One region of the Modestobacter sp. VKM Ac-2978 genome, then DNA from elsewhere that is predicted to be linked to it. Evidence: riboswitches for the same ligand, from Rfam matches in the RefSeq annotation. Region 1 holds a riboswitch; each other region holds the start of a gene.
The links. Region 1 has a riboswitch for cyclic di-AMP ahead of O2W53_RS11835 (hypothetical protein). Riboswitches for the same ligand answer to the same signal wherever they lie in the genome.
Positions count from the first base shown of each region.

Region 2: linked by a shared signal. The riboswitch ahead of O2W53_RS12985 (transglycosylase SLT domain-containing protein) and the one ahead of O2W53_RS11835 (hypothetical protein) in region 1 are both predicted to bind cyclic di-AMP.
Region 3: linked by a shared signal. The riboswitch ahead of O2W53_RS08600 (C40 family peptidase) and the one ahead of O2W53_RS11835 (hypothetical protein) in region 1 are both predicted to bind cyclic di-AMP.
Region 4: linked by a shared signal. The riboswitch ahead of O2W53_RS22950 (peptidoglycan DD-metalloendopeptidase family protein) and the one ahead of O2W53_RS11835 (hypothetical protein) in region 1 are both predicted to bind cyclic di-AMP.

Region 1 covers NZ_JAPVBP010000004.1:169,484-176,659, reverse strand. The annotation lists gene O2W53_RS11850 (extradiol ring-cleavage dioxygenase) at 1-78, shown strand, start outside; gene O2W53_RS11845 (hypothetical protein) at 75-434, shown strand; gene O2W53_RS11840 (quinone oxidoreductase family protein) at 439-1,413, shown strand; cyclic di-AMP (ydaO/yuaA leader) riboswitch at 1,571-1,722, shown strand; gene O2W53_RS11835 (hypothetical protein) at 1,744-2,646, shown strand; gene O2W53_RS11830 (PH domain-containing protein) at 2,744-3,229, shown strand; gene O2W53_RS11825 (hypothetical protein) at 3,949-5,244, opposite strand; gene O2W53_RS11820 (hypothetical protein) at 5,300-5,539, opposite strand; gene O2W53_RS11815 (hypothetical protein) at 6,308-6,715, shown strand; gene O2W53_RS11810 (hypothetical protein) at 6,867-7,176, opposite strand, start outside.
Region 2 covers NZ_JAPVBP010000004.1:419,956-427,131, forward strand. The annotation lists gene mftD (pre-mycofactocin synthase MftD) at 1-643, opposite strand, end outside; gene O2W53_RS12980 (YceI family protein) at 791-1,390, opposite strand; gene O2W53_RS12985 (transglycosylase SLT domain-containing protein) at 1,543-2,439, opposite strand; cyclic di-AMP (ydaO/yuaA leader) riboswitch at 2,456-2,604, opposite strand; gene O2W53_RS12990 (class I SAM-dependent methyltransferase) at 2,779-3,426, opposite strand; gene O2W53_RS12995 (universal stress protein) at 3,432-3,986, opposite strand; gene O2W53_RS13000 (cupin domain-containing protein) at 4,203-4,595, shown strand; gene O2W53_RS13005 (Dyp-type peroxidase) at 4,630-5,541, shown strand; gene O2W53_RS13010 (hypothetical protein) at 5,550-5,690, shown strand; gene O2W53_RS13015 (hypothetical protein) at 5,866-6,159, opposite strand; gene O2W53_RS13020 (HNH endonuclease signature motif containing protein) at 6,386-7,176, opposite strand, start outside.
Region 3 covers NZ_JAPVBP010000003.1:206,697-213,872, forward strand. The annotation lists gene O2W53_RS08585 (phytoene desaturase family protein) at 1-1,106, opposite strand, end outside; gene O2W53_RS08590 (GNAT family N-acetyltransferase) at 1,103-1,555, opposite strand; gene O2W53_RS08595 (hypothetical protein) at 1,560-2,105, opposite strand; cyclic di-AMP (ydaO/yuaA leader) riboswitch at 2,275-2,430, shown strand; gene O2W53_RS08600 (C40 family peptidase) at 2,447-3,628, shown strand; gene O2W53_RS08605 (DUF3817 domain-containing protein) at 3,777-4,145, shown strand; gene O2W53_RS08610 (serine hydrolase domain-containing protein) at 4,153-5,481, shown strand; gene O2W53_RS08615 (pyridoxamine 5'-phosphate oxidase family protein) at 5,486-6,106, opposite strand; gene O2W53_RS08620 (hypothetical protein) at 6,167-6,685, opposite strand; gene O2W53_RS08625 (aldo/keto reductase) at 6,728-7,176, opposite strand, start outside.
Region 4 covers NZ_JAPVBP010000012.1:18,305-25,480, reverse strand. The annotation lists gene O2W53_RS22950 (peptidoglycan DD-metalloendopeptidase family protein) at 40-1,236, opposite strand; cyclic di-AMP (ydaO/yuaA leader) riboswitch at 1,362-1,517, opposite strand; gene O2W53_RS22945 (QsdR family transcriptional regulator) at 1,694-1,972, shown strand; gene O2W53_RS22940 (AraC family transcriptional regulator) at 2,207-3,172, opposite strand; gene O2W53_RS22935 (LLM class flavin-dependent oxidoreductase) at 3,341-4,432, shown strand; gene O2W53_RS22930 (NADP-dependent oxidoreductase) at 4,558-5,457, shown strand; gene O2W53_RS22925 (oxidoreductase) at 5,566-6,378, shown strand; gene O2W53_RS22920 (hypothetical protein) at 6,342-6,911, opposite strand; gene O2W53_RS22915 (transposase) at 6,954-7,176, opposite strand, start outside.

The DNA of each region.
Region 1 (7,176 bases):
CTGGACCTGTTCCACACCATGGAGGCGTACTTCACCTGGTACCCCAACGGGGTCCCGAGCGCGGGGGTGTCGGCATGAGCAAGTACCTGCTGGACAAGTTCCTGTTCACCGTCGACCGCGACCCCGAGCTGACCGAGCGCTACCGGGAGGACCCGGCCGGCACGGTCACCTGGTGGGAGGCCGAGATGGCCAACACCGTCCTCAACTGCATCCCCGCCGAGAAGACCACCTGGCTGGCCTTCACCGACGAGGAGCGGCGGGCGCTGGCCGAGCACGACCACGTCGCGCTGTTCCAGATGGGCGCGCACCCGTTCCTGACGCTCACCTTGTTCATCGCGCTGTTCGAACGCGACCACGGGCCGATGGAGTACCAGCGCGCCTACGGGAAGGCGATGGAGCACATCTCCATGCCCTATCCCGACATCGCGACCTGAGCCGGTGCGCGCCGCCGTCCTGACCTCGCCGGGCGAGCCGCCCGCCCTGGCCGACCACCCGGACCCGGTGCCCGGCGAGGGCCGGACCCTGGTCCGGGTGACCGCCGCCCCGGTCGTGCCGCTGGACCTGCTCTGCGCCTCCGGGACGTCGTACTTCGGCCGCCCGGCCGTGCCCTACGTGCCCGGCGTGCAGGGGGTGGGGGTCGTGGAGTCGTCGGCGGCGCTGACACCCGGCACCCGGGTCTGGTTCGCCACCTCGGCGGGGATGAGCCCGGGCGACGGCAGCCTGGGTGAGCTCTGCGCCGTGCCGGACGCCGACGTCGTCCCGCTCGCCGGCGACCTGCCCGACCCGGTCGTGGCGGCGCTGGGCCTGTCGGCGGTCGCCGGCTGGATGGCCCTGACCTGGCGCGGCCGGTTGCAGCCGGGGGAGCGGGTGCTGGTGCTCGGCGCCGGGGGCGCGGTCGGCCAGGCCGCGCTGGGGGCCGCCCGCGCGCTGGGGGCCGGGCGGGTGGTCGGGGTGTGCCGGTCGCCGTCCGCGGCCGAGCGTGCCCGCCGGGCCGGCGCCGAGGACGTCGTCCTCACCGGGGACGGCGGCGACCTGGCTGCGCGGATCCGGCAGACGGTCGGCTCGGACGTCGACCTCGTCGTCGACCCGGTGTTCGGCGCCGTGGCGGCGGCCGCGTGCTCGGTGCTGGCGCCCGGCGGGCGGCTGGTCAACCTGGGTGGCGCGGCCGGGGACGCCGCCGAGTTCTCCTCCGCCGTGCTGCGCAGTCGGAGCATCGACGTGCTCGGGTACACCAACAACGCGCTCACCGGCGAGCAGCGGGCCGCCGCGCTGACCGCGGTGCTGCGGCACGCCGCGGCCGGGCAGCTCCGGGTGGAGCACGCCGTCCTCCCGCTGGCGCGGGTCGAGGAGGCCTGGGCGGCCACCGCCGCCGGGGGCGGGAGCCGGTCCGTCGTCGAGCTGTCGGCGCGCTGACCGGACACCGCCGGTGGTGACGGATGGGACGCGCGTGTCCGGAGAGTGACGCGACCACCGTCACCCGATGAAATGCCAGCAACCGATTGTCACGACTACATAACGCCGTTAGGTTGGCCGGGTCCAGTCGGTCGCCACGTCCCCACCCGGGGAGCCCGACCGGACGCCGCCGAGTCGCCCTCCGGGGCGAGCCGGGGACCCACCGCACCACTGGGGTGAATCCCGCGCCCGGACCACCGTCCGGGCCGGGTAGGGCTGCTTCCCGCCCGAACCCGTCAGCTGACCTGGTAGGCGGCACTCGGAAGACACCTGTACGGAGCACTCCTGCCCATGCGCGCCCGCACCACCACCTCTGCCGCCACCGGCCGACGCCGTCCGCCGGCCGGCATCCGCCGCCCCGGGCTCTACCTGGGCATCGCGGCGGCCGGGGCCGTCCTGGTCAACGTCGTCATCGGCGTCGGCCCAGCGGCCCAGGCCGACCCCGTGGCGTCCCAGCCGGTGAGCGTCGCCGAGCAGCTGGGGCTGGCCGCCGAGTCCGGCGCCGTCGACGGGACCGAGGACCTCCGGCCGCTCGAGGAGCTGGCAGCCAGCCGGGCCACCCGGGAGGCCGAGCAGACCGCCGCCCAGCAGGCCCAGGCCGCGGCCGACCAGGCCGTGCTCGACCAGCAGGCAGCGGAGGCGGAGGCAGCACGCCTCGCCGCCGAGGCCGCGGCCGCCGCGGAGGCCGAGGCCGCTCGGGTCGCCGCCGAGGCCGCCGCTGCAGCCGAGGTCGAGGCCGAGGCGCAGGCAGCCGCCGCTGCTCCGGCACGGGCCGGGACCGCGGCCAAGCCCGCCGCCGCGGCGGCCGCGAGCCCCGGCACCGCGGTGACCGCGATCGCCAAGATCAACAATTCCGCCGGACCGATCAAGCCGCAGGCGCAGGCTGCCGCGAACGCCGTGGTCAGCAACGTGCCCGGCGCCGGCTCGATCACCCTGGGCGGCACCCGGCCCAGCGCTGCCGACCCGCACGGTCACCCGTCGGGGCTGGCGGTGGACTACATGGTCATGTCCAACGCCGCCCTCGGCGACGCGATCGTCGCCTACCACGTCGCCAACTGGGCCGAGCTCGGCGTGGACTACATCATCTGGGAGCAGCGGATGCTCTCCTCGCCCGGTGGCTCCTGGAAGCAGATGGAGGACCGGGGCAGCGTGACGGCGAACCACTTCGACCACCCGCACGTCAACTACCGCTAGGGAGCCGGTCGGCAACGGCCGCCCCGAGGGCGGCTTACGGGACACGGCGGTGGCTGGCCGCTCGGGTTCGTTCACTGATGGGTGACGATCAGTGCCGATGGCAAACGCCGCTGCCAGGCTGGCCGTCGTGACCAGCCGGGATGTCGTCGTAGAGCTACGCCCCCTCCCGCTCGCGCGTGCAGTGAGTGGCATTGCTCTGGTGGCGGCCATCCTCCTCATACCTCTCGCCCTCACCGCCGATCTTCCGGTGTGGTTCGCGGCCGCGTTGATCGCCGTGGCGGTGGGGGGCGGCGCGTACGCCGCAGTCGGAACTCTGAGCCACGCCTCCGCGCTGGCTGACGGTCGGCTGGAGGTCCGGAACCGGCTGAGCACCCGCCGATTGCAGCGCGCGGACATCGAGCGAGTGTCCTTGGCTTGGACGATGGGGGTTGGGTCGAACCGCCGACTCGTAGTGCACCTGAAGGACGGAGCCACCGTGCCGCTTGCAGCGACCGAGACTCTGCCGCTACCCGGGCAGCGTCGGGCGCTGGAGGAACAGTCGGCGGAACTGCTGCACTGGCTGCGCGACCACCGCTCCCAGTAGACGCTGGGCCGCCGTGTCCATCGGTGTCCCTCGTGGGCCGCTCAGGGACATCCAGTCGGCTAGCCGTGAGGGCGGCCTTAGGGCGACCCTCGGGTCATGCCGTACCACGAGTCGCCAGGCGCCGCCGTACGCCGGCGCCGCATGCCAAGAGCCTCGGAGACTCGTCGGTGCCTGAGAACGTCCGCCCCGACCAGGTCGGCCAAGGATTACAGCCGGTCACGCTTCCCTACGCTCGATCTGCACGCCGGATGGATGAATGGTGCGCGTGACGGCCGGTCCTCCCGCCTGGCCGTCATGTAGCGGGATTACCTTCGTCCCGCCAGTGGCCATTCAGCGCCCACAATACGACGACCCTCTGAGTCAGGTCCTGGCTCGGAGGGTCGTCGCACGCCAGGAGAATTCCTTACCAAGCACCAGTTCGCAGGGCTACTTCTGGCGAGCCTGCACCGCTTGAACTCCGAGGCCCACGCTGCCGCTGAAAAGTTGGATGGTAACTAGCAGCACGATAATCCACCTGACGGCCGAAGTGTCGGGCCAAATCTCAGCCAGGACTAATAGGGATGCCAGGACGACAGCAGTTCCGGGCAGGATAAAGGGGCCGCACAGTACGTAGAAGCGCGCCATCGGGAGGTGTGTTGCTTGACTGACCACATATAGTCCGCCAGCTAGGAAGACCAGCGCGACGGTGGTGGCGACGGAGTAGAAGTCGGGATGTTGCATCAGACCGGGCTGATCACGACAGCACGGCCCACAACTGCCGTTCGGTGTTGCATGCTTTCTGTAGTGGTGACCGTCGAGCTGACAGGAATCACTCTCGGGTCGGCCGCAACCCGCGAGTCAACAAGTGCAATGACGGCATCTCGAACCTCCGCTATCGCGCGCACTTCTTCGGCGCGATTGGAGATCGGCTGGATCCACTTCTCGATGCGCGACACATACGACTCGTGCAGGAAGATGGGGGCTGGATCCTCCCTGTCGATGGTTCCCCAGTGCTCCGGCGGCATCAACCGGAACTTGCCTGAAGGTCCCGGAAACTCGCTCGCGGCGTTCGGCTCAATCCATCCCTGTTGCAGGACGGTCGGGTCGACATCGCCTTGGTATCCGCAAATTTCGCGCGAAGCACCCACCCACATGAACCGGACAGTGTGAAGGTCCTCGTCAGACAGGCTCTTACGCCGTCGCAGTTCGTCATCAATTTTGGCCCGCTCGGCCGCCAAGGACTGCCACTGACGACTCAGAGACAAGGCAGGTTCGTCATTCGCTGCGTCGGGTGGCAGTGCGCGAAGTCCACTTGTGACGACAGCAAGGCGACTCTCCAGGTCGCTAATCGCGGTGGTCACCCGAGAGGTGCGTTCATTCTCGGAGGAGTTCCGCTCATTGATCTCGGACGCGCTTTTCCGAGTCGCCGGGTTGTCACCGCGGAAACTTCGAATGTTTACACGATTATGCGTTGGCGGCAACGCTGGCGTATTTCCTCTAACTGGCGGTAGCTGGAATCTCGGCCTGCCATAGATGCGACGGAGCAGGTCGTCCAATCCTTCTTCGTCAAAGGAATCAATCCGCACCCGCGTCAACCGACCACGAAGTCGGTTCGGGATGTCAGCCGCGTCAATGCCAGGCAGTAGTACCAGGATGACCTTCCGGTCGAAGGCATCCCGGTCCGTCTCGAACAAGCCCAGCAATTCGTCGGCCTCAGCGGTCGCTCCCGCGCCACGAGTAGGCGCTTCGGTGCCGCTGAAGCGCCTAATCCATGCCTTGTTCACCGCCACCAGCACGAAGTCGCTGGTGCGCACCTTCTCGGGTCCCCAGCGGGACCAGTCCACCGGCTCTGCACCGTGAACGAAGTCGATGTCCGCGTCAACGCCCCCGATGGTTCGCAGATGCGTCACGAGGTCCAACACCGTGCCTAGCCACTGCTCATCGGCCTCCCGCCTCGCTGCGCCCTTCGGTAGCGAGGCCCCAGCGTCAGAGTCGTGTGCCCAACTGATGAGGGCGGTCGGTGCTTTCACGGTCACCCGAGCACCGTATGCAGTCTCACAGACCCGTGCCGACCGAAGCAGTCTCGGTGCCTCAGGCCGCGTCCGGTGGCGGGTCGAGGTCAATCCGGGTCCCCTTGCGGCTGGCGATCGTCCGGGCTTGGAACTTACGGCGGGTCGTGTCCACGATCTCGATGTGGCCACTCGGGTGGACGGTCACCTGCTCGGCCCCGGTGAGCCGCAAGAACCGACAACCGTCCGCGTGCGTCCACGTGGGTTCCACCGTGTCGAGGTACGTGGAGGCCGGAGACGGCTCTGGAGTCAGCTCGGGCACCTCGCCAGGGTGATCCAACTTGCGACATGCCGTCGAACACGGCCGATTGGTCAGCGTGTCCTGTCTGCTCCACCGCCCCTCGCGCGGCGATGTAATTCATGGAAGACTTGCCCGTTCCGCTCAGAGAGTGGGTGCAATGCCCGACGACTCCGCCTCGGACACCACGGACGACCAATCTCAGACGCCCGCCAAGAGGCGCTCAAGTGGCGCCTAGCTACGTGCCTCGCCGTGATCGGGGCCGTAGGCGCAATAGCAACCGTGAGCGGCCACCTGCGAAGTACGTATTTCTGGAGCCTCGTCCTCTACGTCCTCGTGAGCGCAGTCGTGGTCCTCGGACTGTGGGGCTGGCGCAAGGCTGCTATCGCCTCCCTCGCCGGAGCGGCTGTTGCGCTCGGGGGATGGATCACCGTTTGCAGCATCGGGCCGCCGCGAGGCATCGACCCCGATTGCAGGAATCCCAACGCAGGCATCGGGATCTACCAGGACAGTGACAGGAACAAAACCAATGTTCCTGATGGGACGCGCCTCGAAGGACGAATCACCATCTCATGCGGCTCCGATGACAACGAGGTCGTTAGAGCCCCATAGCCTCAGCTAGCTTGTTGTGCTGGTCACCACGAGGACCCTGGCGGACGTGTCCCATAGTGGGCCGCTCTAGGACACCAGCGCCAGCGCTCCCAGAGGGCGGCTTCGGGGACGTCCTCCCCGCCGTGCCGACCTATCGCCATGTAGGCGTCACTAGGCGGGGCAGTGGCAAGCTACATCCCCGTGGCGATCGACGTGGAGGCGCTTCTGCGACGGGTGGTTGCCGAAGTCTTCGACGCGGACGTCGACGCAACGTACTCGACAGAGCCCAACTCGCTCATGCATCGCGTTCGGCTCACCACCGCAGATGGCCAGCGCCACGCTGGCCTGCGCGCTTCGTATGAGTGGTTTGACGCCGACATCTTCGACCTTGGCGTGTCTACCTTTCAGGTGGACTACGACGACGAGGAAGCGGGCAAGGAAGCCGCGCTCCGCGAGCTTGCACTCGTCGTCCGTGCGTACCTACGCGGTGGGGGGCGCGTCGAGCACCGGCGCGGTCTGATTCGCTCGCACTCGGTGCTGAAGATCGATGTCGACGGCCACGAGTGGGCGTTGCGTGCTCCCTTGTTCCGGCCCCGTCGTCCCCACTGAGCGGGCCGTGCGGCACTCACTTACTCCTAGCTAGCCAGGCACCGGGACTGTCCCTGAGTGGGCCGCTCAGGGCGCACCTTGGCTACCGCCGGTGTGAGCCCACGGCCGGCCCGCCACGCTCAGGCGCTAGTCGACCCCGAGGTTCAGTTCCTCATCCGAGGCAGTCTGAGGCTTCTTGTGCGGAGGGGTGAGTTGGAGAGATGTCGAAGGCCTGCTCGGCGTCAGGCCAGACCGTGAATTGCTTGGCGAAGCCATCGACGCTGATGACAGTCGAGGCCTCGTTGGCAGCGATTGATGTGGTCGCCCATACGCCAGTCATGTCGGATTCACCGTTCGCGTCGAAGCGCATGGCGACGAAGTAGATCTCCCCGCCCGATCCGAGGACTGCCGACGCCTGCTGCACGACGAAGCCGCTGCCCTCTAGCGAGCCGTCCGCGATGGCTGTGCTGACCTCTTGCGGG
Region 2 (7,176 bases), 250 kb from region 1:
TGGCGACCATGTTGGGCACGGTGAGGTCCGGGATCTTGCCCGTCTTGGCGAAGTCCCACAGCCAGCGCGGCCTCAGCAGCACCTGGGGGGCGTACTTGCGGGCCGCCTCGAAGTCGATCTTCTCCGGGATGAACGGGCTCCCCCAGTCGCGGCCGTAGGCGAACGACCAGTCCAGCGTGGCGATCATGCCGACCGCGCCGGCGTCCCTGGCCCGCTGCATCCGGCCGAGCATCTCCTCACGGGTGCCGACCCAGTACATCTGGAAGAAGGTCTGCGGGTTGGCCGCCACGACCTCCTCGATCGGCTTGCTGGCGAAGGAGGACAACCCCATCGCCACGCCCCGGGAAGCGGCGGCACGGGCCACGGCGACCTCGCCCTCGGGGTCGACCGCCTGCACGCCGGTCGGGCTGATCATGATCGGCATGGACACCTGCTGGCCCATGATCGTGGTGCCCAGCTGCCGCTCGTTGCTCAACCCGGCGGTGTGCGGGGCGAACCCGAGCTCGGCGAAGGCGGCGAGGTTGTCCTCCGCCGTGAGCCCGCGCTCGGAGCCGGCCACCAGCGCCCCGTAGACGCCCTTGGGCAACCGCCGCTTCGCGCGCCGCTGCGCCTCCGCCACCGATTCGAACCACGCGTTCGCCACCTGCGGACCCCCTGCTGCTCGCCTCGTCCCGGGCAACGCCGTCGTCGCCGGGGTTTGCCGTCGCGGAGCCGGCCGGTCCACCGGCGCGCCACGTGGCACTGAGTGCCACCCTAGCGGCCGGGGGTGGCCTGGGACACAGCGCGCCGGTCAGGCGTCCTTGATCGCCGAGACGTCGAACTCCACCTGGATCCGGTCGCTGACCAGCACGCCGCCGGTGTCGAGGACCGCGTTCCAGGTCAGGTCCCACTCGCTGCGCTTGATCGCCAGCGCACCCTCGAAGCCCACCCGCATGTTGCCGAACGGGTCCAGCGCCGAGCCGGTGAGCGTGAAGTCGATCGAGACCGGCTGGGTGACCGCCTTGATCGTGAGGTCGCCGGTGACCCGGTAGACGTCCCGGTCGACCTGCTCGACCGACGTGGAGACGAACACCATCTCGGGGTGCTGCTCGATGTCGAGGAAGTCGGCCGAGCGCAGGTGCGCGTCCCGGTCCGGGGTGCCCGTGTCGATGCTCGCGGTGGCGATCCGCAGCTGGACGCTGCTGGCCGCCGGCGTCGCGGTGTCCAGGTGGGCGGTGCCGGAGAAGTCGGTGAAGGCACCCCGCACGGTGGTCACCATGGCGTGCCGAGCCCGGACGCCGATCCGGGTGTGCGTGACGTCGATGGTGTAGTCGCCGGTGACGTCCGTCAGGGCGCTGGTGGCGGCGTCGAAGTCCGTCGCGGCGCCCTCGGGTGCGCGGTGCTTGCCCACGGGTCAGCGCTCTCCTCGTCTCGGTGGTCGAACCCCTCGATCCTCCCCGATGGTCCCGCGCCGGCGCACAGGAGGGCCACCCGCGCGGGGGCCCGGACGCAGCGAGGCCCGGGTCCAGCCGGACCCGGGCCGCGCTGCGTCACACCCGTGGCTCAGTACCAGCCGGTGGCCTTCGAGTGCGACCACGCGCCGCACGGCGAGCCGTAGCGGTTGTTGATGTAGATCAGCCCGGCGTCGATCTGCCGGTAGCCGTCGGAGGTCTTGGCGATCCCGGTGCTCTTCCAGGTGGAGTCCAGGAACTGCGGAATGCCGTAGGCGGTGCTGGTCGGGTTCTGGGCGTTCGGGTTCCAGCCGCTCTCCTTGCCCCAGAGGCTCTCCAGGCAGGAGAACTCCGCCTGGTCACCGCCGAGCTTGCCGAGGGCGTAGTCCTGGAACGAGCCCGAGCCGGACGAGGCGGCCGGGGCCGCCGGCGCCCGGGCGGGAGCGGGGGCGGCCGGCGCGGGCGCGCGGGCGGCGGCCCGCTGAGCGGCGGCCGCCTCCTCCGCGGCCTCGGCCTCGGCGGCGGCCTGGGCCTCGGCGGCGATCCGGGCCTCCTCTGCGGCCTGGGCCTCGGCGGCCAGCTGCGCCGCCTCGGCGGCCTGGGCGTCCAGCACGGCCTGGTCGGCGGCGGCCTGCGCCTGGGCGGCGGCGACCTGCTCGGCCTCGCGCTGGCTGCGGTTGGCGGCCAGCTGGCCGAGCCGGTCGGTCAGCCGCCCGTCGACGAGGGCGGTCGCGGTCTGCTGCGAGCTCAGGTCCAGCTGGGCGGCGACGCCGGCGGGCTCGACGGCGGCCTCGGCCCGGGCGTCCGGCTCACCGCCGACGAGGACGTTGACCAGGATCGCGCCGGCGGCGGCGACGCTCAGATACAGCGTCGGTCGACCCAGCCCACCGGGGGGCTGGCGCCGACGGGTCTGCCGGGCGGTCGGGGCGTCACCGGTCGAGAGCAGTGGGAGCACCTCGGTGGTGGGCAGCTGCTCGTCCGACGAGGACGCGGTGGTGCGACGGGACATGAAGAGAAGGGCTCCGTGGGTCTTCCGTGGCCGCCTACCGAGTCAGCTGACGGGTTCGGGCGGGAAGCGGCCCTACCCGGCCGGGCGGTTGCCCGGGCGGGATTCACCCCAGTGGTGCGGTGGGTCCCCGGTTCGCTGCGGGCAGCGACTCGGCGGCATCCGGTGCGGGCTCCCCGGGTGGGGACGAGACGTCCGACCGGACCTGGCCAAGGTAGAGGCCGTGACCCGGCCGTGACAATGCCCGGGGCCGTCTTTCGTCGCCATGTGCCACGGCTCGCACCCGTCGGTGGGGCGCGGTCGGAGCAGAGTGACAGCTGGGGCCGGTGGGACGGCGCAGGTTCAGGGGAGCCGCCACACCGTCGTCCGGCGCACCGCGCCCCCGGCGGCGTCGGGCACGTCGTACTCCGCCTGCGCGAGCAGGCCCTCCTTCGGGACATACGCGCGCCCGGGGTCGCCCAGCAGCACGGTGGCCCCGCGCAGCCAGGCCGCACCGAGGAAGGGCAGCACCCGGGCGGTCATCTCGCGGTCGTAGCAGACGTCGCCGGCCAGGACGACGTCGATCGCCGGCAGCTCCTCGTCCAGCACGTCGCCGACCACGTCGATGCCGGTGACCCCGTTCACCTCGGCGTTGAGCCCGACCGCCGCGTGCGAGTACGGGTCGACGTCGCTGGCCAGCACCCCGCTCGCCCCGGCCAGCACGGCGGCGACGGCGACCAGGCCGCTGCCGGCCCCCAGGTCGAGCACCCGGCGGCCGGCGACGAGCTCCGGGTGGTCCAGCACGTGCCGGGCCAGCGCCTGGCCGCCGGGCCAGGCCGCGGCCCAGAACGGCGGGTCCTCGCCGGCGCCGCCGCCCTCGGTCTCCATCGCCTCCCAGAGCGCGACGACGTCGTCGGCGACGTGCAACTGCACCTCGGGGACGAGCGACGGGCGGTCCAGCCGGGTGTGCGCCCGCAGGAAGGCCGGTGGGACGGGGTGCGGGACCGCCACGCGGGTCAGTCCTTGCGCTGGCTGCGCACGACGGTGACCGGGCACGGGGCGTGCCGGGTGACCTGGTCGCTGACCGAGCCGAGCAGCAGGCCGGCGAAGCCGCCCCGCCCGCGGGCACCGACGACGAGGAGGTCGGCGTCCTGGGCGGCCTCGATCAGTGAGCGCACCGGGGCCGCGTGCACCACGTGGCAGGTGACCCCGCCGGCCCGCTCAGCGCCCAGCACGGCCCGGACGTCGGCCTCCAGGTCGGCCTGCACCGCCTGCTCGTACTCGCCGATGGGCGGCACGTAGCCCGGCTCCCAGCTGGCCGGCTGCGGCGCGGTGGCGATCCGCCAACCGCGGACGACGTGCAGCGGCCAGGAGGCGCGCTCGGCCAGCCCGGCTGCCCACTGCAGCGCCTCCTGCGCGCAGTCCGAGCCGTCGTGCCCGACGACGACGCCCCCCGCGACCACGGCGCGGGTCGACACCTCACCCTCGACCGCGGCGAGCTCGGTGGCCGCCTCATCCCGCTCGGCCGCGAGGGCTGCGTTCTCCGGCTGGTCTCCTGGCTGCTGCGTCAACGCCGTCTCCTGTGCTCGTGTGCGTGTGCTCTGCCGGTACCCGGCACCGACACAGCTTCTCCTACCCGCCCGGTGGACGGCAGGGGCGGAGGGCCCGTCCGGCCCGTGTCGCCCGGCCAGCGGGCTCGGATCGCGCCGGAGGCCGCGCTGCTCTTCACTGATCATGAGCCGGCACACGCCGGCAGGAGCTACTGGATCAGAGGAGGAACGGCAGCCATGGAGCACTTCACCATCGCCACCGTCGCCGAGGAGAGCGCCGACTTCCGTCGGGTGCTGTGGACCGGCGAGCACACCCAGCTGGTGATCATGACGATCCCGCCGGGTGGGGAGATCGGCGAGGAGGTGCACGAGGAGATCGACCAGATCCTCACCTTCGTCAGCGGCACCGGTCAGGCCGTCGTGGGCGGGCAGAAGAAGAACGTCGCCCAGGGTGACCTCGTCGTCGTCCCCGCCGGCAAGAAGCACAACTTCCTGAACACCGGCGTGAACCCGCTGGTGCTCTACACGGTCTACGGCCCGCCGGAGCACGCCGACAAGGCCGTGCACAAGACCAAGGAGGAGGCCGACGCCCTCGAGGAGGCCGGCAAGGACGAGCCGCCGACCAGCTGACGCCGGGTCGTGCCGGTCGGGCAGGGTGGGCGGCGTGACGACGCAGCCGGGCATCTTCGCCCTCGGCACCCCCGAGCACTGCTATCTGGAGCTCGACCTCGAGCCCGGCTGCTCCGCGGCGGACCTGGTCCGCGGGGTGGCCGGGCTCATCGCTCCGCTCTCCTCCACCGGTGGGGTGAACGTGGTGGTCGGCCTCCGGCCGGAGCTGTGGGCCGAGGTCGCCCCGGACGACGCCCCGGCGGACGCCGCGAGCTGGACCGAGGACCTCGTCGGCGCCGGCCGCTACCGGATGCCGGCGACCCAGCACGACGCCTGGGTCTGGGTCGCCGGGGGCGACCGGACCGCGGTGTTCGACAACGCGCGCGCCGTGCTCGCCGCCCTGGCCGGGGTCGCCTGGGTGGGCGCGGAGGTCACCGGTTGGCTGTACCGGCACGACCGGGACCTGACCGGTTTCGTCGACGGCACCGAGAACCCGTCGCTGCTGACCGCCGCCGAGGTCGCGGCGGTTCCGGCGGGCGAGCCGGGCGCGGGGGCGAGCATCGTGCTCTACCAGGTGTGGCGGCACGACAGCGCCACCTGGGAGAGCCTGGGTGTGCACGGCCAGGAGATGATGATGGGCCGCACCAAGCCCGACAGCGTCGAGCTGCCCGAGGACGTGATGCTGCCCAGCGCGCACGTCGCCCGAACCACGGTCGAGGTGGACGGCGAGGAGAAGCCGATCTTCCGGCGCAACGTCGCCTACGGCGGGGTCACCGACCACGGGACGGCGTTCGTCGGGTTCGCCCGCGACCAGTGGCGGCTGACCGAGATGCTCCGCCGGATGGCCGGGGCGACCGACGGGATCCGCGACGGGCTCACCGGCTACCTGACCCCGCTGACCGGCGCGTACTACACCTGCCCGTCGATCGAGGCCCTCGCCCGCTTCGCGCCGTCGGACGAGGACTGAGGGCCGTCGTGCCGGAGGAGCCGGAGCGGCCCGAGCCGGAGGGTGGGGACCCGGCGTGCTGGCTGGACCAGGTGTGCCCGGCCTGCGGCCGGCTGACCGAGCGGACGGCGGCAGGTCGCTGCGCCGCCTGCGGGGAGCCCTGGGACTGAGCGCCATGTCCGCGCCGGACGCCGCCGAAGTACGGGTAGGTGTGGGCGGCGCGCCACCTGGCTCGGAACGGCCGGTGCCGGTGCTCCGTTCGACCCGGCACGGGTCGACAGCGGCCGCGCGCACTGGGGGCCCGGGCCGTCACCCGCCGAGGGCCCGGTGGGCACCGCGCGGAGATCAGGCGGCTGAGCTCCTGGTGACCTGGCTGCCGTACCAGCTGGTCAGCAGGTGCGCGCGGACCGAGCCGGGCAGCGCACCCCAGCGCAGCAGCGCTGCGCGGGCCGGCAGCGCGCTGGCCGCGGCCAGCTGGCCCAGCTCGCGCACCCGCTCCGGTCGCGGGCTGTTCGGCCCGCGATCGTGCAGGCCGGCGGTGAGCTGGCTGTCGAAGGCCGCGAGGATGTCGGCCTGGTGCTCCGGGTCGAACCACTGAGGGCTCCGCGCCGAGCTCGCTACGAGGTGATGACGGATCACGATGCGCTTATCGGCCCGTTGTGCCCACGCTGTGACCCGAACCGGGCCCACTGGCTCCCCGGAACTGCGGTCCCGCCCCATGGGGCACAGGTGTCACACCCGCACCAGCGGTCGCGCTCGCCCCGCGATCGCATGGTGGCTCAACTCGCCCAGCCGACCTCCCCTCGCGAGCGGTGAGAGAGGTCAGCGACTCCCCCGTGTCCGGAGCAACCGCAGGCCGTGGGTGTCAGAAGGGCGGCGGGTCCTCGTCGTCCGACGGTGGGCCGCCGCTGCCGACCAGGTGGCGGACGGCGGATGTGTGGAGGCCCGGTGGTCGGGTGGTGCGGGTGACGCCGGAGGGCGTGGTGACGCTCAGGACACCGTCGTCGGTCATCGTGAAGCGCCATCTGGGTGCATGGGTCTTGAGCCGGTGGTGTCGCCGGCACAGGCAGCACAGGTTGGTGCAGTCGGTGGCCCCGCCGTCGCGGTGAGCGCAGACGTGGTCGAGGTCGGTGCGGGCGGCCGGTCGCCGGCAGCCGGGGTGCCGGCAGGTGCGGTCCCGGGCCCGCACGAAGCGGAACTGCGCGGGGGTGGGCGTGTAGCGGTCGACCGCGGGTGGCCGGTCCAGCATCGCGCATCCGCAGTCCCGGTCGGGGTGGGTGTGGCAGCCGCGGCGGGCCAGCCGTTCCAGCTCCGGGCGGGTCACCGTCGCCCGCAGCGCGCCGGTGACGGGGTCGGTGAGGTCGATGGCCAGGGTGCCGCCGGTGGGTGCCTGCAGCCCACCGGGGCAGATCGCGTCCAGCTGTTCGAGGAGTTCCCGCAGTTGTCCGGCGGTGATCGGCGCCCCGGCCACCGTGGCGGCGTCCCGGTCATCGCAGGGCGCGCTGCGCCCATCGCCCGGCGCGCTGAGGCCATCGCCCGGCGCGCTGCGCCCACCGCTCGGCGCGCTGAGCGCTCCACCTGGCGCGGCACGACCATCGGTGGGACGGGTGTGCAGCGCCGGCAACGGCGCCTGCACGTGCAGATGCGCGGTCACCG
Region 3 (7,176 bases), on a different contig from region 1:
TACACCTCGAAGGGGACCACCTCGGGCAGCTGCCCGGCCGCGGCCTGCGCGTACGCGGCGTCGAGCTGGCCGGCAGCCTCGTCGACGTGCACGGTGCCGCTGAAGACCCGGCGGGGATCCGCGCCGGACCGCAGCCCGGGCAGCCGGCGCAGCACCATGTTGACCTTCAGCTGCGACCCCGACGGCCGCGGCGCCGGGGCGGCGCCCAGCAGCTCGTCGAGCACGGCCGGGGCCGCGCCGCTGACCAGGTGCCCGGCGTCGGCCGCGTGCGCCGTCCCGTCGGCGTCGGTCCAGTGCACGGTGACGCCGTCGGCCCGGGTCTCGACCGCGGTGACCTCGGCGCGGGTGAGCAGTGCGGCACCGCGCGCCCGGGCTGCGTCGGCCAGCGCGCCGCTGACCGCACCCATCCCACCGACCGGCACCCGCCAGCGGCCGGTGCCGTTGCCGATGAGGTGGTACAGGAAGCACCGGCCGGCCAGCCCGTCGGCGGCGTGCACGTCGGCGAAGGTGCCGATCAGCCCGTCGGTGAGCGCGATGCCCCGGACCTCGTCGTCGGTCAGGTGGTCAGCGACGACGTCGGCCAGCGGCCGTTCCCGCAGGTAGCGCCAGATCGCTGGGTCCCGCAGGCGCGCGGTGACCGCCGCCTCGCTGGGCAGCGGTCCGGTCAGGGTGGGGGCCAGGTCCTCGGCGAGGGTGGTCAGTCGGCCGTAGAACCGCTGCCAGCCGGCGAACTCGGCGTCCGAGCCGGTGAGGGCGCGGAAGGAGGCCGCCGTCTCCGGCCCCTCGTCCCGCTCGACCAGCAGCCCGGTGGCCGCACCGCCGCGGCGCAGCGGGGTGTAGGAGGCGACCGCCCGGTCCAGCAGGGTGATCGGCAGCGCCAGGTCGGTGACGACCCGGTCGGGCAGCAGGCTGACCAGGTAGGAGTAGGCCGACAGCCGGACGTCGACGCCCGGGAAGACCTGCTCGCTGACCGCGGCGCCGCCGAGCACGGCCCGCCGCTCCAGCACGAGCACCGACCAGCCCGCGCGGGCCAGGTAGGCGGCGGCGACCAGCCCGTTGTGGCCGCCGCCCACCACGACGGCGTCGTACCGGGCTGCGGTGCTCACGCCAGCTCCCGGGCGAAGCAGAGCGAGAACGGGTCGTCCACGTAGTGCCCGAACGCCGGGACCGGCCGGTAGCCGGCCGCGGTGTACAGCCCGATCGCCTCGGGCTGGCGCGGCCCGGTCTCCAGCAGCACGGTGGTCCAGCCCCGACCCACCGCCTCCGCCTCCAGCCCGGTGAGCAGCAGCCGGGAGACGCCGCGACCGCGGGCCGCCGGGACGACGTACATCCGCTTGAGCTCGGCGGTGCCGTCCCCGAGGGGCCGCAGCGCGCCGCAGCCGATCGGCGTGCCGTCGTCGTCCCGGGCGAGGAGGACGACGGCGACGTCGGCGGCGGACGGCGGCACCCCCGGCTCGCTGGCACCGCCGTAGCGGGCCCGCAGCTCGACCTGCTGGGCGGCGGTCAGCGCGGCGACGTCCGGGTCGTCCCACGAGGCGGCGGAGAGGGTCGGCACCAGGTCATCCTGGCGCGCCGTCGTCCACCCGCTGCAGCAGCCCCCAGGCGAACCGGGCCCGCACCCGGCCGGGGAGGTGCACCTCGAAGTGACTCGGGACGCCGGGGTCCACCGCGGCCGCGCCGGGCAGGGTCACGACGTCGTCCACCACGTGCTCCCAGACGCGCAGGGCCCCCGGTGCGGCGGCCGGCACCGCGGAACCGGGCGCGCGGACCAGCTGCTCGTGGAGCACCGCGCCGTCCGGGCCGCCCAGCACCTCCCACCGCAGGTGCGGCCACAGCGGCAGCGGCCACCGCCGGACGACGAGGTCGACGTCACCGAACCGGCGGTCCTCCTGATCGGCGGGTGGACCGAGCACGGCAGCGCGCAGCACGAGCCCGCGCGGTGCTCGCTCTGTGTGATGGAGCGCGCGCCAACGACGGTGCGCGGCACGCGCCTCGGCCCGGTCGGCGCCGAGTCTGGGCAACGCCTCGGCGACCAGGTCGGGTCGCGTGTCGGCCATGCGGCGGAGCAGTACGAGGCAGAACTCCCGCTGTGCCAGGCCCTTCACGCGGCGAGCCTGTCACGCTCGGTGAGCGTGTTGGAGCACACGCCCGGGGATTTCCACAAATTGACCCCAGTCGTTTGTCACGAGCACATAACGCACGTACGGTCACCAGCGGTCCTGACGGGCAGCGCAGTCGCCCACCCGGGTGACCACCGACAGGACCGCCGCCGAACCACACGGCTCGCCGCAACACTCGCGGGCTCGTGGACCGGGGACCCACCGCAGCACTGGGGTGAAGCTCCGCACGGCCCGCTCGCGGGCCCGAGGAGCCGGGCGTCTTCCCGCCCGAACCCGTCAGCTAACTCGGTAGGCGGCAGGTGGAAGAAAGGACACACCCGCCGAACATGGCGAGTTCGCACATCTCTGTCCGTCGTGGCCGCAACGGCCGACGGGCCCTGCTCACTCTGTTCGTCGCGGGTGGCGTCGCCCTCGCACCGGTGCCCGCCCTGGCGGCTCCTGAAACACCCACCACCTCGCAGGAGGCGGCCGAGCTCATCGCCGCCCGCGGTCACGACCTCGAGGTCGTCACCGAGAAGATGCACGAAGCGACCGACGTGCTGACCAGCATGAAGGCCGCCTCGGACGCTGCCGCCGCCGAGCTCGTCGCCGCTGAGGCGGCCGTGATCGAGGCCCGTGACCACGTGCGCCAGGTCGCCCGCAGCGCCTTCACCGGTGAGCAGCTCTCCTCGCTGCAGGCCATGCTCACCAGCTCCTCCGCCGACGAGATGCTCGACCGGATGGGCACGCTGGACAGCATCGCCGGGCACAACAACGAGGTGCTCGGGGTCGCGCAGCAGGCCACCGTCAGCGCCGACGAGGCGAAGGCCGCTGCCGAGAAGGCCGCTGCCGACGCGGAGGCCCAGGTCGCTGAGGTCGCTGCCCAGCAGGCCGACCTGAACGAGCAGATCGCCGAGTACCAGGCCGAGTACGACCGGCTCTCCGCCGAGGAGCGCGAGCGCGCCCGCATCCTGGCCGAGCAGCACGCGGCCGCAGAAGCGGCGGCAGCCGCAGCCGAGCGCGAGGCCCAGGCCGCCGCGGCGGCGGAGCGCACCAACGCCCAGACCGCCTCGCGCGACGAGCGCACGGCCCCCGCTGCCCGTGCGGCCGCCCCCGCCCCGGCCGCCGCTGCGGCGCCGGCACCGGCTCCGGCCGCGCCGGTCGTGGCCAGCAGCGGCGCTGCCGCCACCGCGGTGAGCACCGCGATGGCCCAGCGCGGCAAGCCCTACGTCTGGGGCGCCACCGGCCCGAACTCCTACGACTGCTCCGGGCTGGTGAAGTACTCCTACGCCGCGGCCGGGGTCAACCTGCCCCGCAGCAGCCGGCAGCAGGCGGCGTCGGGTCGGGCGGTCTCCCGCGGCGAGCTGCAGCCGGGCGACCTCATCGCCTACTACAGCCCGGTCAGCCACATCGGCATCTACATCGGCAACGGCCAGATGGTCCACGCGCCGACGTCGGGTGACGTGGTCAAGGTCGCCAGCATCGACGCCATGGGCCCCATCACCGCCATGCGTCGGGTCGCCGGCTGACAGCTGCACCACCCCGCGACACCCGCCGGTGCCCCGGTCGCCTGACGGCGGCCGGGGCACCGGCGCGTCCGGGCCCGGTGGCGACGATCACCCGGGTACGCGCACCGGCACCCCGTCCCGCCGGGCACGATGAGGTACAGCCCACGCCATGCCCACCCCGAGGAGCACCGTGCCCGCCGCACTGATCGACCCCACGAGGGTCGCCCGCGTCTTCCGCGTCGTCGCCATCGCCGAGGCCGTCTCCTGGGTGCTCCTGCTGGCCGGCATGTTCGTCAAGCGGGTGCTGCAGGCCTCGGAGCTGGGCGTGCAGGTCTTCGGCCCGGTCCACGGTGCGGTGTTCGTGGCCTACGTCGTCGTCGCCCTGCTGGCGTGGCGGGTGCTCCGCTGGACCCCGGCCACCGGGCTGCTGGCGCTGGCCGCCTCCATCCCGCCACTGGTGACCATCTGGTTCGAGCGCTGGGCTCGGCGTACCGGCCGGCTGCCGGTGGACGCCACCACGCCGGTCCGGGCCGGCTGAGCGCCCGATGGTCACCCCCGTCCTGCCCGCCACCGCCCGCACCCTGCTGGCCCGCACCGCCCGGGTCCAGCGCGACGGCCGGGCACCCAGCCTGGTCGCGGGCGTCGTCCGGGACGGCGGGCTGGCCTGGTCGGCCGGTCGCGGCGACGTCGCCGAGCCGCACACCGACGTGCAGTACCGGCTGGGCTCGATCAGCAAGACGGTGACGGCCCTGGTCGTGCTCCGGCTGCGCGACGAGGGCCGCCTGGGGCTCGACGACCTGCTCGAGGAGCACGTCCCCGACACCCCCTTCGGGGAGCGCACCGTGGGCCAGCTGCTCGCCCACCTCGCCGGCGCGAGCTCGGAGAGCCCCGGCGGCTGGTGGGAGCGCGTCCCCGGCGGGTCGCTGGCCGAGCTCCGGCTGACCGACGACGACGTCGTCCTGGGCAGCGCCCGGCGGTTCCACTACTCGAACCTCGGGTTCGGGCTGCTCGGTGAGCTGGTCGCCCGGCATCGTGGGCGCTCCTGGGTGGAGGTGGTCCGGGACGAGGTGCTGCTGCCGCTGGGCATGGAGCGCACCACCCCGCGGCCCACCGGTCGGGCGGCGCAGGGTGCGGCGGTGCACCCGTGGGCAGACGTCGTGCTGCCCGAGCCCGAGCACGACGCCGGCGTCATGGCCGCGGCCGGCCAGCTGTGGGCGACGCTGGCCGACCTCGGCCGGTTCGCCGCCTTCCTGCTCGGCGACACCGGCGACGTGCTCTCCCCGGCGACGCTGGAGGAGATGACCGTGCCGGCCGGGATCGACTCGTCGTCCCCCGGGTGGTCGGCGTACGGGCTGGGGGTGCAGGTGCTGCGGGTCGACGGGCACACCCTCATCGGTCACGGCGGTTCGATGCCGGGCTTCCTCGCCGGGGTCTTCGTCGACCGGTCCGAGCAGGTCGGAGCGGTGATGCTGGCCAACACGACCAGTGGGCTCGACCCGCTGGTGCCCGGGTTGCTGGCCGACCTGCGGGCCGCCGAGCCCCGGATCGTCGACGCCTGGGTGCCGTCCCCGCCGCCGCTGCCGCTGGACTCGCTCGGCGTCTGGTTCTGGGGGCCGGCTCCGCTGGTGCTGCGCGCCCAGTCCGGTGGCCTGCTGCACCTGGGGCCGCTGCCCGGCCGGTCCGGCCGGGCGAGCCGGTTCGCTCCCCGCGCGGACGGCACGTGGGTCGGGCTGGACGGCTACTACGCGGGCGAGACGCTGCGGATCGCTCCCGACCACCTGGACCTGGCGACGTTCGTGCTCACCCGTACGCCCTACGACCCCGAGGCACCCGTGCCCGGCGGGGTCGACGAACGCGGCTGGACGGCGCCCTAGGCGCTCATCCCCGGGGGTAGAGGCCGGCGGCGTACTGCTCGCCGTAGTACTGCTCCAGCTCGGCCAGTGGCGTGGCGGCAGCCTCCTGGGCGTGCGCGATCCGGGCCCGGGAGGGCAACGCCCCGGGATCCCAGGTCGCCGGGTCCCACAGCTGCGACCGCAGGAACGCCTTGGCGCAGTGGTAGAAGACCGACTCGATCTCCACGACCATGGCCAGCAGCGGCCGGTGCCCGCGGACGAGCATCCGGTCCAGCAGGTCCTCGTCGCGCACCAGGCGGGCCCGGCCCTGCACCCGGAAGGTGTCGCTGCGGCCGGGCGCCAGGTAGATCAGCCCGACGTGCGGGTTGGTCAGGATGTTGCGGAACCCGTCGGCACGACGGTTGCCAGCGCGCTCGGGCAGCGCGATCGTCCGGTCGTCCAGGACGACGGTGAACCCGGGCGGGTCGCCCTTCGGGGAGACGTCGCAGCTGCCGTCGGCCGCCGAGGTCGCCACCAGGCAGAACGGTGAGGCGGCCAGCCAGTCCCGGTCGATCGCGTCCAGGCAGGGGCGGTCCTTGGTGGCGGCGCGCGGCGCCGGTTCACCCAGCAGCTCGCGCAGCTCCGCCTCGGTGGTGATCTCGTCCACGGCGCCAGTCTGGCCCACCGGACCTGTCCCGAGGCCCACCGCGAACCGGCGGGTCCGCCGTCAGGGGAGGTCGAACGCGTCCATCGTCGTCTTCACGACGACGCCGTAGGCCAGGTGCGGGACGACGTCGCTGACCCAGTCGGTGGCCGACCAGGTGCGCGGGTCGGTGATCCCGAGCGCGGTCATCGGGCCGTTGGTGCCGATCAGCACGCCGATCGTGGTCAGCGCCGTCCCGACGAGGGGCTGGGAGCGGAAGCCGGTCGCCCGGGCGAGCCCGGCGAGCACCCCGACCCCGACGCCGGCCGCCAGCCCGGTGAGCGGACCGAGGCCCTGGACCCGGTTCTGCCGGGTCTCCTCGTCGCCCGGGATCGACACGTGGGCCTTCTCCGCGAGCACCTCGACCGTCTGCTCGGGGGTGGAGCTGGTGCCCCGGCCCCGGCCGACCATGTCCAGGTAGGTGACGGCGTTGAGCGCAGTCGTCCCCGCTGCGCCGGCGGCGGCCCCGCGGAGCACCCAGCCCAGCGTGCTGATCCCGCGCTTGCCCTTGCCGATCGTCCCGAACGGGGTGTGCGTGGCCATGGTCGCCGCCCTACCCGGGCCGCCGGGCGGGCGAAACGACCGTCAGCGCCAGCTGAGCCGGCTGCGGGCCGACCAGTACTCCGCCGGCTCCTCGGGTTGCACCCAGCCCGCCGCCGTCAGGTCCGCCGCGGGCAGGTCCAGGGTGCGGGCGGCGGCGTTGCTCTCCAGCTGCGCCACGGTCACCGCGCCGGAGAGCACGACCTCGCACCACGGCTGGGCCAGCGCCGCGGCTAGGGCGAGGGCGTCGACCCCGACGCCGCGCTCCCGCGCGGCAGCGGCCAGCGGGGAGTCCGGCGCGGTGCCCCGGTCGGTCAGCCGGCCGTTGGCGACGCCCTCCTTGACGACCACCCGGGCCCCGGCGGCCGATGCCTCGGCCAGCGCCGGCCCGGCCGAGGGCTCCAGCAGGTTCCAGGTCGACTGCACGCTGGTGAACAGCGGTGCGCCGTCCACGGTCAGCTCCAGCCCGCGCCGGACTGCGTCGGCCTGGGCCG
Region 4 (7,176 bases), on a different contig from region 1:
CCAGCGGGGTCACCGAACGAGGTTCGAGGCCTGTCGAGGTCAGCCGCAGCTTCCGCCCAACGGCAGGCCGCGGGCGGCCAGCCACGGAACCGGGTTGCTGCGGTTCTGGTAGAGCCCACCCAGATGCACTTCGAAGTGCAGGTGCGGGCCGGTGGACTGACCCGTGTTGCCCACCAGCGCGATCTGCTGCCCAGCGGACACCTGCTGTCCCGCGTCGACCGAGTAGCTGTCGATGTGCCCGTAGAGGGTGATCGAGCCGTCCTCATGCTCCAGGTAGACGGCCAGCCCGAAGCCGGATGCGGGGCCGGCCTGGAGCACCACGCCGGCTTCGGGCGCATAGATCGGTGTGCCGATCGGGGCGGCGATGTCCACGCCGTGGTGCATGGTCCCCCAGCGGGCGCCATAGCAGGAGGTCACCCGCCCCGACGTCGGGATCCCGGCGCCGGAAGTCGACCGCTCACCTCCCCGGGAAGCCGCACCGTCCAGCCGTTCCGCCAGTAGTGCATCGACATCGCCACTGCTCGGTTGCTCCGTCGGTACCGCAGTGACATCGCTGCCGGCCGGCTGTTCCATCGACCCCGCAGCAGCATCGCCGCCGAGCGTGACCACCCGCTCCCGCGCCTCCTGCAACTGCTGCTCCAACGCGGCCCTGTCCCCCACGGCGGCGTCGTAGGTCTGCTGCGCCGCGGCGAGCTCGTCGTTGGCGACCCGTTCAGCCTCCGCGGCGGATGCGGCGGCCGCATCGCGGGCAACCACGGCGGCCTTCGCCGCCTCGGTGGCCGCCTGCTGCTGGCGCTGGACGACCTCGAGCTCGTCCAGTCGCTCGCCCCGGTCATCACCCAGCAGCTCCAGCGTGGCGGCTCGTTGGAGGACTTCCTCGGGGCTGCCTGCGGCGAAGAAGGCCGAGGCACTGCCGTAGGCGTCAGCGCCCATGTAGCTCTGCCGGGCCAGTGCGACGACGTCGGCTCGGGCCTGCCCGACTGCTGCCTGCGCAGCCGTCAGCTCGGCCTCCCGGGCATCGGCCTCCTGCCGGGCTGTGAGCAGCGCAGCCTGGGCGACCAGGCTCCGATCGGCGACCGCCTCAGCCTCCACCGTCAGCCGCCGCAGGGTCTCCTCTGCCGCCACCACCGACGCCTCGACGCTGGCCAGCGCGGCCTCGGCCCCGGCGAGTCCGGGTTGGCCTGCCGGGGCCGGCGGGGGCTCAGGTGCGGCGTGGGCTGCCGGACCGGTGAGCACCAGCAGCAGGGCAGCACCGGCGGCCAGCGTCGGCGCAGTGACCGCGGCGCGCCATCGGGCGCGGCGGCGTGGGTGGACAGGGTGCTGCAAGACGGTGTCGTGCGACGTCGCCAACGCGGCGAGCTCCGTTCTCCCTCACCGTCTACCGAGTTAGCTGACGGGTTCGGGCCGGAGACAGCCCTACTCGCTGCGGCGCACTGGCCACGTGAGATTCACCCCAGGGAACGATGGGTCCCCGGTCTGCCACCGCGCGAGCGGTGGCAGTTCGACGGGGTCTGCGCGAGGACCTCTGGGCGAGATCGGGGCTCGGGCGGACCGGCCGAGACGCTACAACGAACCCCGATGAACGTCACAATCCAGTAACAGCAGCCAACCATCGCGGCCGGCCGCACCATCCGGGGCCAGTACATGTGCAGGCGCCACAGGCGGCCGATCACGCGGACGCCGCAACCACGGCATGCAGGTCTTCATGGAGAACGAGGGCGAACTGGCGCTGCGCCTGCTCACCACCCGCGCCGCCGACTTCCAGGCGCGGCTGCTGGGCCGGGTCCGTGCGCTCCTCGCCGAGGCCCTCGACGCCGGCAAGATGTGCAGCGACATCCCGCTCGACGACCTCGGCTACGTCGTCGTCCGCATCATGGAGTCCTACGTCTACCTGACCCTCATCACCGGCGAACAGCCCGATCCCGACCGCGCCGGCCGCGTCCTGCACGCACTCCTGCCGCTGCCTGACTGATCCGGTGGTCGAGCGTTGCACCTGCCGGGGTGGACCTGGACCCCGGCCGACCGGACGGACCCATGGCCTCGGCCATGCGCGCAGTCCAGATCACCGAATCGGTGGCCCGAGCTCCTGAACGTCGTCGGCCATCGTCTTCGATGCCGTCCTCGCCTGGAACCGCATGTGAGAGACATGCCCTAGCTGTCACCGACGTCCTGGCTGGGTACAGCTAGAACGGCGGTGGCGTGGCACTCAACATGCGTCACCGAGATCGCCGGCGACGACCCCGGTGCGTCGGTGCCGGTCGCGGAAGCGCCCGGGGGCTTCGTCGTGGGCACGGCTGAAGGCCCGGCTGAACGCGTGCACGGAGGCATAACCCACGGCTCGTGCGATGGACTGCTGCGGTTCGTCGGTATCGCGCAGGCGAGCGGCCGCCAGGTCCATCCGCCAGCGCAGCAGGTAGGCGGTGGGGCTCATGTCCAGGGCGGCGGTGAACCGCCGCGCCAGGGTCGCTCGGGACACTGCGATGCCGGTTGCCAGGTTCTCCGCCGTCCAGGCCCGCTCCGGTGCCTGGTGGATCAACGTCAGGGCGGCGCTCACGACCGGGTCACCCAGCCCAGCCAGCCAGGACCCCGGCTGGGTCGCCGTCTGCGCTGCTGCCCAGGCCCGCAGCGACTGCACGAGCAGCACGTCGATCATCCTGTCCAGCAGGACCGAGGAGGCCATCCCGGGCTCGGTGAGCTCACGGCCCAGGATGCGCACGGTGTCCTGAAGGTGGCCGGCCCCCGCACCCGCTCCCACGTGGACGACGTCGGGTAGCGCGGTGAGCACGCGAGTTCGTGCCCCGGGGTCCTGGAGGTAGTGGACCGTGACGATGCGGGTGTCCACCGGCCCGATCCCCAGCCGGACCACGTCCCCGACCTCGCGGGCTCGAGCAGCGGCGGCACGGTCGCACGATGCCGCGGAGGCCCACGGTCGGCTGGTCAGCTCGTGCACGGTCCCCGGAGGCAGCAGGACGACGTCCCCGGACTCCAGCCGCCGTGGCGGGCGCGAGGAGGTGGTCAGCCACGCGGATCCCTCGGTGACCGCGTGCACCGCCGCTCCGGGGTACCGGTCCAGGCGCACTCCCCAGCTGCCGGCGGCGCCGCTGGCCTCGATGCGGGTGCCGATCGAGCCGGTCACGCCGGCGACCCGCAACAGGTCGGCGAGCAGGTCCACGCAGCAACTGTACGTGCGCCGCGGCGGACGACCGGTGCTGTTCCGGGCCGGGTGAGTCAGACGGGCACGCTGTTGAGCTCGTGGGACAACGACGGCTGCCCTGCCCGTGCCTAGCGTCGACGGTGGTCGCGGAACACCCCGACTGATCGCCGACCATCGGAGCCACACGTGCAGCAGTTGGGGTCTGCGGGACCGACGAACAGGGTTCCGCTGTCCGTCCTGGACTTCGGGCAGCTGTCCGCCGGACAGACCAGCGCCGAGGCCCTGGCTGACACCACGCGGCTCGCCGAGCGCGCCGACGAGCTGGGGTACAAGCGGTTCTGGGTCTCCGAGCACCACGCCACCCCGTGGCTGGCCTCCACCTCCCCCTCGGTGCTCCTCGCCCACCTCGCCGCCCGGACAGCGCGGATCCGGGTCGGCTCCGGCGGTGTCATGCTGTCCAACCACCCACCGCTGGTGGTGGCTGAGCAGTTCGCGCTGTTGGAGGCGCTGCACCCCGGACGCGTGGACCTGGGCCTCGGACGGGCGCCCGGCGCGGACCCGGTGACCGCGGCAGCGCTCCGGCGTTCACCCGCAGGGCTCGGCGGCGAGGACTTCGCCCACCAGGTGGACGAGGTCCAGGCGATGCTCGGGGTGAGGGCACCCGCGCAGGCCGCCCCGTCGCGGGCGCACCACCCGATCAGTCCGACGCCACGCGCCGTCGGCGCACCCGTCATGTGGTTGTTGGGCTCCTCCGTGTACAGCGCCCAGTTGGCCGCTTCGCTGGGCCTGCCGTTCTGTTTCGCCGGACACAACGGCGTACCTGCCGCAGCGGTGGCCGGCGTCCTGGACCTGTACCGGAGCTCGTTCCGCGACGACGTGGACACCGGCGCCCACCCGCATGCCATGGTCAGCGTCAGCGTGCTGGCCGCGCGCACCCAGCACGAGGTCGTGCGACTCGCCCGGCCGGGCCGCCTGCAGCGCTTCGCCGAGCGGACCGGGCGCGCGGTGACACCGTTCCTCAGCCCCCATGACGCCGCCCGGGTCCGGCTGGACCCTGCTGAGGAGCAGGCCATGTTGGCGATGCCCGAAGGCGGTGTCGCCGGAACCCCTGACCGGGTGGTCGGCGTGCTCGAGGACCTCACAGCCGCGACCGGCGCCGACGAGCTCCTCCTCTGCTCCTTCGCGCACGGCGCGGCGACCCGGGTGCAGACCCTGGAGCTCCTCGCCGACGCCTGGGGACTGACGTCGGCACCCCTGCCGCAGGCCATCGCCGGCTGAGCCGGTCGTCACCACCACACGCACTCACCACGTCGACCGCCGGGCGATCCCGCCGCACCTCCCCGTCTCAGGGCGTCGCGGCTCGATCAGCCGTGCAGCGAAACCACCAGAACAGGAGCGCCACAGTGAGAGCAGTTCGGTTCCACGAGTTCGGCGGCCCCGAGGTACTGCGCCTCGAGGAGGTGGCCGAACCCCACGCCGGCCCGGGTCAGGTGCGCGTGCGCGTGCACGCCTGCGGCGTCAACCCCGCCGACTGGAAGATCCGCCAGGGCGATCTGGGCGGCGAGCTACCGCAAGGCGTCGGCCTGGAGGTGTCCGGGGTCATCGACGAACTCGGCGCCGGGGTGAGCGACGTGGGCCTGGGCGACCGGGTGTTCGGATCGACGTCCGGCGGCGCCGCCGACAACGCCCTGCTGTCCGACTACGCCCGGGTCCCCGACGGACTGGACCTCGTCCAGGCCGCGGCCCTGCCGGTCGCGGTCGAGACCGCAACCCGCGGCCTGGACCTGCTCGGTGTACGGGCCGGTCACACCCTCGTGATCAACGGTGCGGGTGGCGCCGTGGGCACGGTGGCGACCCAGCTGGCCATCGCCGGCGGAGCGACGGTGATCGCGACGACGAGCGAGGCGAACGCCGCGAGGCTGCGGGGATACGGCGCCGTGACCACGTCCTACGGGAACGGCCTCGTCGAACGCGTCGCCGAGCTCGCCCCCGGGGGTGTGGACCTCGGGTTCGACATGGGGCCGGCGGGGGCGCTGCCCGGGCTGGTGCAGCTGACCGGTGATCCCGGACGCGTGCTGACCATCTCCGACTTCGCGAACGCCGCCGCCAGCGGAGTGCGGACGACCGGGCCCGCCGGGACGACCTTCCGCTGGGACGTCCTGCCGCACGCAGCCAGCCTCGCGGCCCAGGGGGAGCTGGCACTGCCGGTGCAGCAGGTGCTGCCGCTGGAGCAGGTCGCCGAGGCCCAGCGCCTGAGCCAGACCGGCCACCGCAGCGGCAAGCTCGTCCTCCTCGTGGACTGAACCCGCGGCCGGCGACCCGGACGCGGAATTCGCGAAGACCCTCGTCGCCGGCGCTCCACCACCTCCCCTCGCTGTACGCCACCCGTCTCCGACCACGAAGGACCGAACATGACGAACGACTCCCTGACGCACGACTCCCTGACGACGACCTTCCCAGCCATCGACCTCACCGGGGTCAGGTTCCTGGTCACCGGTGGCACCAAGGGGATCGGGGCTGCCATCGCGCTGCACGCCGCGGAGGCCGGTGCGGACGTCGTGGCCGCCGCCCGGTCCGCGGCACCGGGCCTGCTCGGCGTCCGCTTCGTCCAGGCCGACGTCTCCACGCCTGCCGGTGTGGCGGGCCTGATGGCGGAGTCGGCGCAACTCCTGGGCGGCATCGACGTGCTCGTCAACAACGTGGGCAACCCCACGCACACCCCAGCTGCTGCCTGGGAGATGGCGGACGAGGACTGGCTCGGCGATCTGAACATGAACCTGATGACGGCGGTCCGGCTGGACCGCGCCGTCATCCCCTCGATGATCGACCGGGGCAGCGGCGTGATCATCCACATGAGTTCGGTGGTGTCCCGCTTCCCCCCGGCGGGCCTGCTGCCCTACGCCACCGCGAAGGCAGCGCTGAACAACTACAGCAAGGGCTTGTCCAACGAGGTCGCCCGACACGGGATCCGGGTCAACTCCGTGCTGCCCGGCCTGATCGAGACGGACACGATGACCGACCACCTCGCCTTCCTCGCCGAGGCAGACGGCACGGACATCGACACCGCCCGCCAGGCGTTCACGGACGGCTTCTCGGTCCCGATGGGACGGATGGGCCACGCTGACGACGTCGCACGACTCGTGATCTTCCTGACCTCCGCGCATGCCCGGTACCTCACGGGCGGCCGTTACGCCGTCGATGGCGGGATGAACCCGGCAAGCTGACCCAGGGCCGTCACCGACGACCCGACCGAGGGCCGCGGGATCGGCGGCATGCCGATCCTGCTGTAGCGGTTGGCGTGGCCGTACGTGGCCGGGTCGGTGCACACCCCCACGGCGCTCACGCCGTTCCAACTGTTGCCGAGGTAGACCGCCGACTCCTCGCACGCCACGTGGCTCCCGGCGGTCAGGTCCGCACCGTCGTGGGCCAGCTGGCTGATGCGGGAGAGCTGCCCGCCGTCTGCGGCGTCCAGCACCCGCCGCCCGGCCTCGGTCAGCTGCGCGAGCAGCGCGGCGGCCCGCTCGGCTTCCTCGCGGGCGCGCTTGGCGCGGGTGAGGGCGTGAGCGGACTGCCCCGGCCCCGGGGTGGCCGCTTCCATCAGGGCGGCGGTCGTGTCGGGGTCCTCGGCGTAGACGGCGACGACCTGGTCGAGCGTGAGGTTGGCGGCCGTGACGGCGGCGGCGGTGGCCTCGTCCAGCCGGGCGACCCCGGCGGCCTTGGCGACCCGCTTGCGGCCCAGCCCGGTGGACGTGGCCACTCGGGCGATGGACTCGCCCAGGGCATGTCTCTCACGTTCTGGTCAGGAGAGGACGGCGGCCAGGACGGCGGCTCCGCGGTAGATGAGTGCGTGCTCGTCGTATCGGGTGGCCAGTCCGCACCACTGCTCGAGCAGGGCGAATGAGCCTTCCACGACGTTGCGCTTCTTGTGGAACCCGCGGTCGTAGCTGATCGGGCGTCCGCCCTCATCGCCGCGGCGTGGGCGGTGAGCTTGTTGGTCGCGGGGTTCGGGGATGACCGCCGCG